3 regions of the Pseudomonas sp. PSKL.D1 genome follow, and region 1 is predicted to be linked to each of the others. Evidence: riboswitches for the same ligand, from Rfam matches in the RefSeq annotation. Region 1 holds a riboswitch; each other region holds the start of a gene.
What was found. Region 1 has a riboswitch for cobalamin ahead of PVV54_RS14915 (TonB-dependent receptor). Riboswitches for the same ligand answer to the same signal wherever they lie in the genome.

Region 2: it holds a riboswitch for cobalamin, as region 1 does, so the genes downstream of both, cobW (cobalamin biosynthesis protein CobW) here and PVV54_RS14915 (TonB-dependent receptor) in region 1, are expected to answer to the same signal.
Region 3: it holds a riboswitch for cobalamin, as region 1 does, so the genes downstream of both, PVV54_RS15485 (ABC transporter substrate-binding protein) here and PVV54_RS14915 (TonB-dependent receptor) in region 1, are expected to answer to the same signal.

What each region holds. Positions count from the first base shown of each region.
Region 1 is NZ_CP118607.1:3,355,817-3,360,395, forward strand. It holds gene PVV54_RS14915 (TonB-dependent receptor) at 1-1,348, opposite strand, end outside; cobalamin riboswitch at 1,456-1,662, opposite strand; gene PVV54_RS14920 (SDR family oxidoreductase) at 1,813-2,517, shown strand; gene PVV54_RS14925 (LysR substrate-binding domain-containing protein) at 2,518-3,405, opposite strand; gene glsB (glutaminase B) at 3,547-4,467, shown strand.
Region 2 is NZ_CP118607.1:2,720,838-2,725,416, forward strand. It holds cobalamin riboswitch at 1,452-1,653, shown strand; gene cobW (cobalamin biosynthesis protein CobW) at 1,753-2,820, shown strand; gene cobN (cobaltochelatase subunit CobN) at 2,824-4,579, shown strand, end outside.
Region 3 is NZ_CP118607.1:3,482,748-3,487,326, forward strand. It holds gene PVV54_RS15480 (DUF1624 domain-containing protein) at 1-922, shown strand, start outside; cobalamin riboswitch at 952-1,150, shown strand; gene PVV54_RS15485 (ABC transporter substrate-binding protein) at 1,260-2,267, shown strand; gene PVV54_RS15490 (FecCD family ABC transporter permease) at 2,267-3,283, shown strand; gene PVV54_RS15495 (ABC transporter ATP-binding protein) at 3,280-4,068, shown strand; gene PVV54_RS15500 (pseudoazurin) at 4,084-4,518, shown strand; gene PVV54_RS15505 (OprD family porin) at 4,515-4,579, shown strand, end outside.

The sequences.
Region 1 (4,579 bases):
GTACCCCCGTGATCAACGACAAACGCTCGGTGAGTTGGGTGCGGTTTTCGGCAAACAGCGAGAATTGCCGGGCCTGGTTGGCCTCGCGTGAGCGGTATGGGTCGTTGCTGATGTACTCGCCACCGCCCGAGCCCGCCAATGGCACCGTATCGGTCAGGGTATTGCCGAAGTCGTGCTTGCGTACGAAGCGGATCGAGTTGTAGTCGGCGCCAACCACCGTCTGGCTGGCCAGGCCGAACAGCGAATGCTGCAGGGTGAAGGACTGGCGGTCGCCAATCTGGTCCTGGGTCTGCTTGATGCTGATGAAGTTGCTGCGCTGCACCTGGTCGCCCGGCAGCCAGGTGTAGGTTTCGGCATTGCGCCAACGGCGCTGGGCCTTGAGGAAGTACAGCTGGTTGCTGGCGGTGAGGGTGTCGTTGATCACCCAGTCTGTGACCAGGCGCGTGGACTGGTCGTTGTAATGCACCTCGGCGTTATCGACGTTGTAGTTGTGGTCACGCAGCGACTCACGAAAATGCCCGTTCACCAGCGGCGTGCCGAAGTACTGCTGCGGGTCCTGGTCCCCGTAGTCGTGGCTGAGGGTGACACTCAGGTCGTCGTTCGGCTGCCAGCGCAGGGAGCCGCTGATGGCGAGGCTTTGCGAGTCGCCACGGTCGACCCAGCCGTGGCTGGCCAGCTTGTTCAGGTTCAGGCGGTAGCTCAAGGTGTCGCTGAGCGAGCCACCGCTGTCCAGTGCCATCTGCCGGCGGTCATCGGAACCATACCCCAGGCGCACGTGGTTGCGGATTTCCCCCTCGAACGGTTTTTTCGGGACCACATTGATAACCGCCCCGGTTGCGCCCTCCCCGTACAGCACAGATGCCGGGCCACGCAGCACATCGATGCGCTCGACCGACCAAGTGTCCACCGGAAAGGTAACCGTACCAGCGCCCACGTACAGCCGCGTGCCGTCGTACAACTGCATGGTCGAACCGTGGCCGGTAAAGCCGCGCGCCGAAAGCGCCGTGCCACCGTTGCCCGGGTCGCCGATGAAGGTGATGCCCGGGGAGCGGGTAACCGCTTGCTGCACGGTGGCATTGTTGCGTGTGTCGATTTGCTCGGCGCTGATGCTGGTAACGCTTGCCGGGGTTTCCAGCGGCGTCAGGTTCAGCCGCGAACCGCTGGCATTGGGGGTATGCAGGTCGGGCGGCATATCTTGCCCGGCGATACCGGTGATGTCTGTTGCGGGCAGCGCGAGGGCCTTGTCGGCCTCGGCGGCCAACGCCGGCAGGGTGAAGAACACGCAGGGCACCAGGCTTGCACGCAGCAATGGGCCAGGCAGTGAACTGAACAGCGAATTACGGGACATGTCGTTCCACTTGAAGCAGGAATGGAAGAAGCCCGGAGGGAAAAACGCACAGGGAAACGCAGGCGCACGCGCCCACGCAAACCGGCCTGCGCCCGCCCACCGCGGGTTGCCTATCGATGCTTCAGGCCGGTCTCCGGGCTCACGAGGGTCATGAAGCATTCACCTTCCCATGCCAGAGCACAGTGGCCTTTCGAATGCTTCGCTCGCATACCGTTGCGGGGGCAGCGCCGGACTGATCATCACGCGATGACGAACCGGCTTCCCGTTTCACCCCAAGCTCGGCGGCAGGGGGCACCTGAAACAGGCGCGCAGATGACCATCAAATTGCCATAAGGTCAACCGGCAATCGTTAAAGCAGTAGTTTTTCTATCGCCAAGTGACAAGTAGTGTGGCTCTCTGCCTTGGCCGGCAGGTGCTAGCCTGACGACTCACACTTCATCATTAAATGTGTCTCAGGAGGCCGCATGTCAAAAGAAAAAGTCGCCATCATTATCGCCGGTGGCAGCGGTATGGGTGCAGCAGCTGCCAAACGCCTGGCTGCCGATGGTTTCAAGGTTGGCATCCTGTCCTCCTCGGGCAAGGGCGAGGCACTGGCCAAGGAACTGGGGGGTATCGGCATTACTGGCAGCAACCTGAGCACGCCAGACCTGCAGAGGCTCGTGGAAGCCGTGCACGAAAAGTGGGGCCGCATCGATGTGCTGGTGAACAGCGCAGGCCACGGGCCGCGCGCGCCAATCCTGGAAATCAGCGACGAAGACTGGCACAAGGGCATGGAAACCTACCTGCTCAACGTCATTCGCCCCACCCGCCTGGTTGCCCCGATCATGCAGCAGCAAAAAGGCGGCGTGATCATCAACATTTCCACCGCCTGGGCGTTCGAGCCCAGTGAACTGTTCCCCACCTCGGCTGTGTTCCGCTCTGGCCTTGCCGCTTTCACCAAGATCTTTGCGGACAACTACGCCGGCGACAACATCCGCATGAACAACATCCTGCCCGGCTGGATCGACAGCTTGCCGAGCACCGATCAACGTCGCGACAGCGTGCCGCTCAAGCGCTACGGCACGAGTGAAGAAATTGCCGCCACCGTTGCGTTCCTTGCCAGTGACGGAGCGGGTTACATCACGGGCCAGAACATCAAGGTCGATGGTGGCGTAACGCGCAGCGTTTGATCAACCTGCCATCGCCATCAGCCAGTTCCTGACGGTCGCCAAGGCTTGCGGCGGCCGCGCCTTGCGCGGCCATACCAGATAGAACGCCTTGTCCAACCGAAGTTGTTGGGCAAACACCTGAACCAGCCGCCCGGCGGCCACATCCGCTTTCACGAACTCAAGGTTTGCCAGGGCGATGCCTTGGCCATTGATGGCGGCTTCAATGGCCAACGAAGTCTGGTTGAAACGGATGTTCTTGGCGCTGCCCTGTGGATGCCCGGGAAACACCGCAGCAGCATATTCGGGCCAGAAGTTGTGCGCATCATGGAGCATCAAAAAGCCCTGCAGTGCCGCAAAATCATGCGGTAAGCCCTTCTCTGCGAGCAAGCCCGGGCTGGCCACCGCGACGATGCGCTGCTCCATCAACAACTCGGCATTCAGGCCCGGCCCGAACGGCGGCTGGCCGTAGCGCACGGCGATGTCGACGCCATCGTTGTGAAAATGCGAAAGCCGGTCGGTGGCCAGCACCCGCAGGTCGATGTCAGGGTGCGCATCGGCGAAAGCACCCAACTTGGGGATCAGCCACTTCGAGGCAAAGGTGGGCGTGACGCTGACCGTCAGGTGGGAAGGCGCCGGTTTGAGCAGACGCGTGGCTTCATCAAGCATCACAAAGGCACTGCGCACACTGGTGCTGTACGCATGGCCGGCATCCGTCAGGGCCAGGCCACGTGGCAGGCGCTTGAACAGTTTGAGGCTCAGGCTGGCCTCCAGGCCGCGTATCTGCTGTGCGACGGCGGCCTGTGTGACACCCAGCTCCTCTGCCGCCAAACGGAAGTTCAGATGGCGCGCTACGACCTCGAAGATGCGCAGGGCGTTGAGGGATGGCAAGGATGGAAAACCCGCTGGCATGGCCGCTGAAACTCTGTGGTCAGATTCAAACCTGAAGGCTAGCGGTCGAGGACGACAAAAGGAACCTTTGAATACTGGGATTGTGCTCCGCCGCCCGCACGCGTCGTCTGCTGAAACCTCCGGTACACGATGGCGCCCCCGATGCACGCACTCCTACAAGAAATCCTCGACCAGGTCCGCCCTTTGCTCAGCCAGGGCCAGGTTGCCCAGTACATTCCCGCCCTCGCCGAGATAGAGCCGCAACAACTGGGCATTGCCGTGCAAAGCCTGGACGGCCAGTTGCACTGTGCCGGCGATGCCACCACGCCGTTCTCGATCCAGAGCATCTCCAAGGTATTCAGCCTGGTGCAGGCCATCAGCCACAGCGGCGAGGGTATCTGGTCGCGGCTGGGTTACGAGCCGTCCGGCCAGGCCTTCAACTCGCTGGTGCAACTGGAGGTGGAAAAAGGCCGCCCGCGCAACCCCTTCATCAACGCCGGGGCGCTGGTGATCTGTGACATCAACCAGTCGCGCTACGCCACCCCTACCCTGTCGATGCGCGACTTCGTTCGCCGCCTGGCCGGCAATCCGCGAATCGTCAGCGACGCGGTAGTGGCCGAGTCCGAGTACCAGCACCGTGCCCGCAACGCGGCAATGGCCTACCTGATGCAGGCTTTTGGCAACTTCCACAACGACGTCGACGCTGTGCTGCGTAGTTACTTCCACCACTGCGCCCTGTCGATGAGCTGCGTGGACGTGGCCCGGGGCTTTGCCTTCCTGGCCAACCGCGGGCTCTGCCCCAATAGCCATGAGCAGGTGATCAGCCCACGCCAGGCCCAGCAAGTGAACGCGATCATGGCTACCAGCGGGCTGTATGACGAGGCGGGCAACTTTGCCTACCGGGTCGGCCTGCCGGGCAAGAGCGGGGTGGGCGGTGGCATCGTGGCGGTGGTGCCGGGGCGCTACAGCATCTGCGTGTGGTCACCAGCGCTGAACGCCTCGGGTAACTCGCTGGCAGGCTTGCGGGCGCTGGAGCTGTTGAGTGAACGCCTGACCGGCTCGGTATTCTCGCCGGTGCTCTGAAACACGCCGCGTTTTGGCACGGGCGCCCCAAGTTGGCGCCCCACGCGCCCCAAAAGCACACACCCCGCCCTGAAGGTGCTCGCCCAGTGGCACCCGTTCCCGACGTAAACCC
Region 2 (4,579 bases), 630 kb from region 1:
CAGGGGCCGGATGATGGGAGCCGGGGTTTTTGGTTACTTTTTGCCCAGTCAAAAAGTAACCCGCCGTAAGGGCGGAAAGGTGAGTGTGCGCCGGTGCTGCAGCTGAGGATTGACGCGGTATCAATGCCCACGTGCCTTAATCTCTAAGCCAGAAGCCAGAAGCCAATACAATTGTTTTGACAGCACCGTTAGCATTCATTGGCGATGGCGACGCCAAGTCACCTTTCCGCCCTTACGGCGGGTCACTTTTTGTCAAACGCGACAAAAAGTAACCAAAAAACGCTGGCTCCCGTCATCCGGCCCCTGCGCTGCGCTCCGGGGTCCCCTCACTCCGGCGCCCTCCGGGCCCGCGCGGCCTACGGTTTGCTACGCAAACCTACATCTCGCGCCTTCGGCTAACGCCGAAGGGGTGCTGCGCACCCTGGCCCTCCAGACGCCTGCGTTCGGCCTCCTGAAGTCGCCGTCCGCGTCGCCTGAACTACCGCGCGCTTAGAAGCAAAAGCAAAATCGGGTTTGGGTTACGGCAGCATATTCATGCCCATTCAGTTGAGGTGGTTTATACACTCGTGATCCTCTTGCTTCTTGCTTCTTGCTTCTTGCTTCTTGCTTCTTGCTTCTTGCCTTTGCCTTTGCTTTTGCTTTTGCTTTTAAGCGCGCGGTAGTTCAGGCGACGGAGATTGCGACTTCAGGAGGCCGAACGCAGGCGTCTGGAGGGCCAGGGTGCGTAGCACCCCTTCGGCGTTAGCCGAAGGCGCGAGATGTAGGCTTGCGTAGCAAGTCGTAGGCCGCGCGGGCCTGGAAGGCGCCGGAGTGAGGGGACCCCGGAGCGCAGCGCAGGGGCCGGATGATGGGAGCCGGGGTTTTTGGTTACTTTTTGCCCAGTCAAAAAGTAACCCGCCGTAAGGGCGGAAAGGTGAGTGTGCGCCGGTGCTGCAGCTGAGGATTGACGCGGTATCAATGCCCACGTGCCTTAATCTCTAAGCCAGAAGCCAGAAGCCAATACAATTGTTTTGACAGCACCGTTAGCATTCATTGGCGATGGCGACGCCAAGTCACCTTTCCGCCCTTACGGCGGGTCACTTTTTGTCAAACGCGACAAAAAGTAACCAAAAAACGCTGGCTCCCGTCATCCGGCCCCTGCGCTGCGCTCCGGGGTCCCCTCACTCCGGCGCCCTCCGGGCCCGCGCGGCCTACGGTTTGCTACGCAAACCTACATCTCGCGCCTTCGGCTAACGCCGAAGGGGTGCTGCGCACCCTGGCCCTCCAGACGCCTGCGTTCGGCCTCCTGAAGTCGCCGTCCGCGTCGCCTGAACTACCGCGCACTTAGAAGCAAAAGCAAAAGCAAAAACAAACGCGCATGTAACGGCACAAAGCGGTGTATCGCAGGGCGCAGTGGGCGAACAGGGCCCGCACTCCAGCACGCCAACAGTTGACCACCCGCCACCCCCCGCGTAGCCTTGCCAGTTCGAGGTTCTTCGGCCCAGCCGAAGCTAAGACGGGAACGCGGTCAATGCCGCGGCTGCCCCCGCAACTGTAAGCACCCCAATGGATCGACAGAGCCACTGCGCCCCGCGCGGGAAGGCGTCATCCCTCCGGCACCGCAAATGCCGGATTGGTGCAAGCCAGGAGACCTGCCTCGTGACGATTTCGACTTTCAACCGGGCGGGGTGATCCGGTGGCGAACACGCCCGGCCAGGCTGGCCCGCGGCTGTCGTGCCGCATGCCCGCGCCAACCTGCCAAGGGCACCGCGCATGAAAACACTGGCCAAACTCCCCGTCACCATCGTTACCGGCTTCCTCGGTTCGGGCAAAACCACCTTGCTGCGCCATATGCTCGACAACGCCCAGGGCCGCCGCATCGCGGTCATCGTCAACGAGTTCGGCGAACTCGGCATCGACGGCGAAATCCTCAAACAGTGCAGCATCGGCTGCACCGAAGAAGAAGCCAGCGGCCGCGTGTACGAGCTGGCCAATGGCTGCCTGTGCTGCACCGTGCAGGAAGAATTCTTCCCGGTGATGCGCGAACTCGTCGCCCGCCGTGGCGATTTGGACCACATTCTGATCGAAACCAGCGGCCTGGCCCTGCCCAAGCCCCTGGTACAAGCCTTCCAGTGGCCCGAAATCCGCAATGCCTGCACCGTCGACGCGGTGATCACCGTGGTCGACAGCCCGGCCGTGGCTGCCGGCACCTTCGCCGCCTACCCGGACCAGGTCGATGCCCAGCGTAAACTCGACCCCAACCTGGACCACGAGTCGCCACTGCACGAACTGTTCGCCGACCAACTGGCCAGCGCCGACCTGGTGGTGTTGAACAAGGCCGACCTGATCGACGCCGAAGGCCTGGCCAAGGTGCGCGCCGAAGTGGCAGAAGAACTGCCCCCGGCGGTTAAAGTGATCGAGGCCAGCAGCGGCAAGCTGCCCCTGGAGGTGCTGCTGGGCCTGGGCGCGGAATCGGAAGCCCACATTGACGGCCGCCGCACGCACCACGACTCGCACCACGATGGCGATGACCATGACGACCATGACCACGACGCCTTCGATTCCATCTCCATCGACCTGCCCGAGGCCGATGAAAGCCTGCTGCTCGACGCCCTGACTCAGCTGGTTGTGGAGTTCGGCATCCTGCGTGCAAAAGGCTTCGCAGCCATCCCCGGCAAGCCGATGCGCCTGCTGGTACAGGGTGTGGGCACGCGTTTCGACAAGCACTTCGACCGCGCCTGGCGCCCTGACGAGCCGCGTATCACCCGCCTGGTGCTGATCGGCCAGGACCTGGACGCCGCCCAACTGGAAGCGCGCCTGCGCCAAGCCCTGGGCGCCTGACCCATGCACCTGCTGCGGACCCAGCCCGGCGGCTTTGTGCCGGACGACAGCATTGCCGACCTTGGCCAGACACCCGCCGAGCTGGTGATTCTCTGCAGCGGCGATTCGCACCTGGCGTTGCTCGCCGAAACGGCCGAGCAACTGCCGGACGATTACCCCAGCCTGCGCCTGGCCAACCCTATGCAGGTGCAGAACCATGCCTCGGTCGACCTGTATGTCGACCAGGTGCTGCGCCACGCCAAGGTCATTCTGGTGTCGTTGCACGGCGGCGTCGGTTACTGGCGCTATGGCGTTGAGCAACTGGTGGAATTGGCTGCCCGGGGCGTGCAACTGATCCTGGTGCCCGGTGACGACCGCCCCGATCCCGAGCTGACCGGCCTGGGTAACGTACGGGGCGAGGCGGCCGAACGCCTTTGGCATTACTTGCGCCAGGGCGGCAAGGCTAACGCTGTCAGCCTGTTCCATTGCCTGGCCAGCCAGTGGCTTGGCCGTGACTACACCTGGGACGAGCCGCAACCGCTGCCACGCACCACCGTGTATCACCCGGCCAAACCCAGCGCAGTGCTGGAAGATTGGTACGGGCAGTGGCACCCGCAACAGCCGGTGGCGCCGCTGCTGTTTTACCGTTCGCACCTGCAGGCAGCCAACACCGCCTTTATTGACGTGTTCTGCGAGCGTTTGCAGGCGGCCGGGCTGAACCCGCTGCCCATTGCCGTGGCCAGCCTGAAGGAAAGCGCCTGCCTGGAGCAAGTCGAACACTGGCTGGACGAGGTAGGTGCCGAGGTGCTGATCAACACCACCGGCTTTGCCCTGTCGAGCCCGGAGCGCCCCAACTTGCGCCCGTTCCGGCGGGACATTGCGGTGCTGCAGGCCATCTGCGCGCAGGACAACCAGCCCGGCTGGGAAGCCAGCGAGCAGGGCCTGGGCGCGCGGGACCTGGCCATGCACATTGCCCTGCCGGAACTCGACGGCCGCATCATCACCCGGCCGGTGAGCTTCAAGGACATGGCGTGGCGCAGCGAGCGCAGCCAGTCCGATGTGGTCTGCTACCGCGCCCACTCCGAGCGCATGGACTTTGTCGCCGAACTGGCCCGGCGCTGGGTGGAGCTCGCCCGCTTGCCCAACGAGCAAAAACGCGTGGCGCTGGTACTGGCCAACTACCCGACGCGTGATGGCCGCATCGGCAACGGGGTAGGGCTGGACACCCCGGCCGCTGCGCTCAACATCCTCATGGCATTGCGGGACGATGGCTATCCGTTGGGCGACCTGCCCGCCACCGGCACCGCGCTTATCCACCAGCTGCTGGGCGGTGTGACCAACGACCTCGATCACCTCGACCAGCGCCCCTGCGCCCAGAGCCTGAGCCTCGCCGATTACCAGGCGGCCTTTAACCAGTTGCCGGCGGCCAATCGCCAGGCGGTGCTGGAGCGTTGGGGGCCACCCGAGCAAGACCCGATGCACCGCAACGGCCGGCTGATGGTAGCGGGGCTGCGCTATGGCCTGACCTTCGTCGGCATCCAGCCGGCACGCGGCTATCAGGTCGACCCCAGCGCGGTGTACCACGACCCCGACCTGGTACCGCCCCACGGCTACCTGGCCTTCCATTTCTGGCTGCGTCACGCCTTTGCCGCCGATGCGGTGATCCATGTGGGCAAACACGGCAACCTCGAATGGCTGCCCGGCAAAGGGGTGGGCCTGTCGAATGAATGCTGGCCGGACGCCTTGCTGGGCCCGTTGCCGAACATCTACCCGTTCATCG
Region 3 (4,579 bases), 130 kb from region 1:
CGGCGAGAAATACCAGGGCCGCAGTGATGTGTCGGCATTCCTGTTCAAACGCGGCCTGTTCCTGGTGGTGCTGGAGTTCACCCTGGTCAACTTCGCCTGGACCTTCCAGTTCCCACCCAGCGTGATCTACATGCAAGTCATCTGGGCCATTGGCGTCAGCATGATCGCGCTGTCCGTGCTGGTGTGGCTGCCACGCCCTGCCCTGCTGGCGTTGGGCCTGGCCATCGTCGCCGGCCACAACCTGCTGGATGGCCTGCACTTCGGCCCGGAGTCGGCGATGCACGTGCCGTGGGCAATCCTGCATGACCGTGGCTGGCTGGAAGTGTCCGAAAACCTGCGCCTGCGTACGTCCTATCCGGTATTGCCGTGGATTGGCGTAATCGCCCTGGGTTATTGCCTGGGCCCATGGTTCGCCCGCGGCAGCGATGCCGCCGAACGCCAGCACCGCCTGCTGCTGTTGGGCGCCATCACGCTGGTCATCTTCGTTGCGCTGCGCATGCAGAACGGCTATGGCGAAGCGCCGTGGAGCGGCTACCCCACCGCAACCCAAACACTGATGAGCTTCTTCAACATCACCAAGTACCCGCCTTCGCTGCTGTTCCTGGCACTGACGCTGGGCTTCGGCCTGCTGTTGCTGCGCGGTTTCGAACGCGCCGGGCAAGCGCGCTGGATCGGGGTACTGGCCGTGTTCGGCGCCGCGCCAATGTTCTTCTACCTGCTGCACCTGTACGTGCTCAAGGTGCTGTACCTGGCCAGCGTTGCCCTGTTCGGCCTCAATCACGGCGCCTACTTTGGCTTCGACGGCATCGGCGCGGTGTGGCTCAGTGCCGTGTTGCTGGCCGCAGCGCTGTACCTGCCGGTGCGCGCATTCGCCCGCCTCAAGGCGCGCCGCCGTGACATAACCTGGCTCAAATACTTCTGAACAAAGCGTTTCACCCGGCGGCCCGATGGTCTACCATGCGGCCCGCCGGTTTCCACCACGGAATTAATAGGGAATCCCAGGCACGCTCACGCGCGCCAAACGGAACTGCCCCCGCAACTGTAGGTGCCGAGCCTGCTCCATCAATGCCACTGAGCCCCCGGGTTCGGGAAGGCCGGAGCCGGGCGACGACGCACCAGTCAGGAGACCTGCCGGCCAACATTCACCAACCGGCGGGGTGTCCGGGATTGGCTATCTGTGCTGCCCTGCCCTTGCAGAGGCTGGCGATGCCTGTCCGTGCGTTCCTCACCAGAACCGTTCGATAGGAGATCGCCCCAGCATGCTGCCCCGTCTCGCCACCCTGCTCGCAGGCCTGAGCCTTACCGGCCTGGCCCAGGCCGCCACCCACTACCCGCTCACCGTCGACAACTGTGGCAAACCGCAAACGTTCGCCCAGGCACCCGAGCGCGCCGTGACCATCGGCCAAGCCGGCACCGAGATGCTTTACGCGCTGGGCCTGGGCGACAAGCTGGCCGGCACTTCGCTGTGGTTCAACAACGTGCTGCCCGAGTTTAAGGCCACCAATGACAAGGTGCAGCGCCTGGCCGACAACGACCCAAGCTTCGAAGCCGTAGTCGGCAAGCGCCCACAACTGGTGGCGGTGCAGTTCGAGTGGATGGTCGGCGCCCAGGGCGTGGTCGGCACCCGCGAGCAGTTCAGCGAACTGAACATCCCTACCTACCTGCTGCCCTCGGACTGCGAAGGGAAAGACAACCTGGTTGGCGCCGATGGCACCCGCCTGCAAGCCTTCCAGGTCGACAGCATCTACAAGAGCGTCAGCCAGCTGGCGGAAATCTTCGACGTACAAGACCGCGGTGCGGCGCTGAACGCTGACCTCAAGGCACGCCTGGACAGCGCTAAACAGCAACTGGCCGGCAAGGACCTGAGCAACACATCGGCGCTGTTCTGGTTCTCCAGCGCCGACCTCGACATCGACCCGTACGTGGCCGGTCGCCAGGGTGTGGCCGACTTCATGCTGCGTACCCTGGGCGTGCGCAACGTGGTCGAGTCCACCGAAGAGTGGCCAACCGTGGGCTGGGAAACCCTGGCCAAGGCCAACCCGACCTGGCTGATCATCGCGCGCATGGACCGCCGCCGCTTCCCGGCCGACGACTACCAGAAGAAACTCGAATTCCTGCACACCGACCCGGTAACCAAGAACATGGACGCAGTGAAAAACAACCGCATCATCATCCTCGATGCCGACGCCATGCAGGCCGGCATTCGCCTGTTCCGCGGCCTGCAGACGCTGTCGGCGGCGTTCGCCAGCGGTAAAGCCACACCGTGATGAGTCGCTTGCTACCCTACAGCGCCCTGGCGTTGCTCGCCCTGCTGCTGGCCTTGCTGGCCGGCACCGCCATTGGCGAAACCAATCTGTCGCCGAGCGTCGTGTTCCAGGTACTGGCCAACCACCTGTGGCAGGCCGGCTACCCGGTCGACCCCATCGACAGCGGCATCGTCTGGAACTACCGCCTGACCCGCACCCTGGTGGCCGCCGCCTGCGGCGCCGGGCTGGCCACCTGCGGCGTGATCCTGCAGGCGCTGCTGCGTAACCCCCTGGCCGAGCCGTACCTGCTGGGCCTGTCGGCCGGTGCCTCGACCGGCGCCGTGCTGGTCGGGCTGCTGGGCTTCGGCGGCATGGCGCTGAGCATGTCCGCCGGCGCCTTCATTGGCGCTGCGGCGGCCTTCGCGCTGGTGCTGGTGCTGGCCCGCGCGGCCGGCCCCAGCAGCAACAATGCCCAAGTCATCCTGGCCGGTATTGCCGGCTCCCAGTTGTTCAACGCCCTCACGGCCTTCCTGATCACCAAGTCGGCCACTGCCGAGCAGGCGCGCGGCATCCTGTTCTGGCTGTTGGGCAACCTCAGCGGCGTGCGCTGGCCATCGGTGTGGCTGGCACTGCCGGTTGCGGTGGTTGGCCTGCTGGTGTGCCTGTGGCACCGCCGCGCACTTGATGCCTTCACGTTTGGCACGGACTCAGCCGCCTCGCTCGGTATTCCGGTACGCCGCACCCAGTTGCTGCTGATCAGTTGCGCGGCACTGGTGACTGCCGTGATGGTGTCCATCGTGGGCGCCATCGGCTTTGTAGGGCTGGTCATTCCGCATGCCTTGCGGTTGATACTTGGCCCCGGCCACAGCCGCCTGCTGCCGGCCAGTGCGCTGGGCGGTGCACTGTTTCTGATCGCGGCCGACATCCTTTCACGCACCTTGATCACCGGCCAGGTGATTCCGGTCGGCGTGGTTACCGCGCTGATCGGCGCGCCGGTGTTCGCGCTGATCCTGGTCAGCAGACGGGGGCGCGCATGACAGCCCTGCAAACCATGAGCGTTGCCCCGCTTGCCTGCCAGGGCCTCGGATTGAAGCTGTCAGGTTGCCCAGTACTGAGCGGCATCGACCTGAGCGTGATTGCCGGTGAAACCCTCGGCATCGTTGGCCCTAACGGCTCTGGCAAATCATCGCTGCTCAAACTGCTGGCCGGGCTGCGCACACCGAACAGCGGCAGCGTGCAGCTGCTTGGCGAACCCTTGGCGCGCCTGCCGCGTCGCCGCATTGCCCAGGCCCTGGCACTGGTTGAACAACAGGCCGACACCCTCGACGCCATTAGCGTGTTCGATGCCGTGGCTCTGGGCCGTACACCCTGGTTGTCCGCTTTGGCCCCCTTTGGCACACAGGACCATGACATCGTTGAGCAGGCCCTGACCGACCTGGACGCCGCGCACCTGCGCACACGCCTCTGGGGGTCGCTGTCGGGCGGCGAGCGCCAGCGCGTGCACATTGCCCGCGCATTGGCCCAGCGCCCGCAAGTGCTGCTGCTGGATGAGCCCACCAACCACCTCGACATCCAGCACCAGCTGAGCCTGCTGCAACAAGTACAGGCATTGCCGGTAACCACCCTGGTGGCCTTGCACGACCTGAACCAGGCGCTGACCTGCGACCGGGTTGCAGTGCTCGACAAAGGCCGCCTGGTCGCCCTCGGCACACCGCTGGACGTGCTCACCCCCGACCGCCTGCTGAGCACCTTCGGCGTGCACGCCCACTACCTCACCGACCCCTTCGACGGCGCACGCATCCTGCGTTTTCGCGCCCCCTGAAACAGGAAGTTCCGCATGTTGTCGCGCCCTGCCGCCCTGCTGCTTGCCAGCGCCCTTCTGGCCATGCCCGCCATGGCTGAGGTGCATGAAGTGAAGATGCTCAACCGCGGCACGGACGGCGCGATGGTGTACGAGCCGGACCACCTGCGCGTTGCCCCGGGCGATACCGTGCGCTTTCTGCCCACCCAAAGCGGCCACAACGCCGCCAGCCTGCCCGCGTTGCTGCCCACCGGCGCCGAAGCCTTCAAGAGCAAGCTCAACCAGCCGTTCGAGCACACCTTCACGGTGCCTGGCACCTATGGCATCCAGTGCATCCCGCACCTGGCCATGGGCATGGTGATGTTGATTCAGGTGGGTGATCAACCCACCGCTCAAGTACCGCCCGGCCTGCCGGCCCGCGCACAAGCCCGCTTTGCCGCACAAGCCAAGCAGCTGGAGGCCCGCCCATGAGCCGCCTGCTGCTGGCCTTGCCGCTGATGACCCTCACCCCGCTGGCACTGGCCGAGTCCGC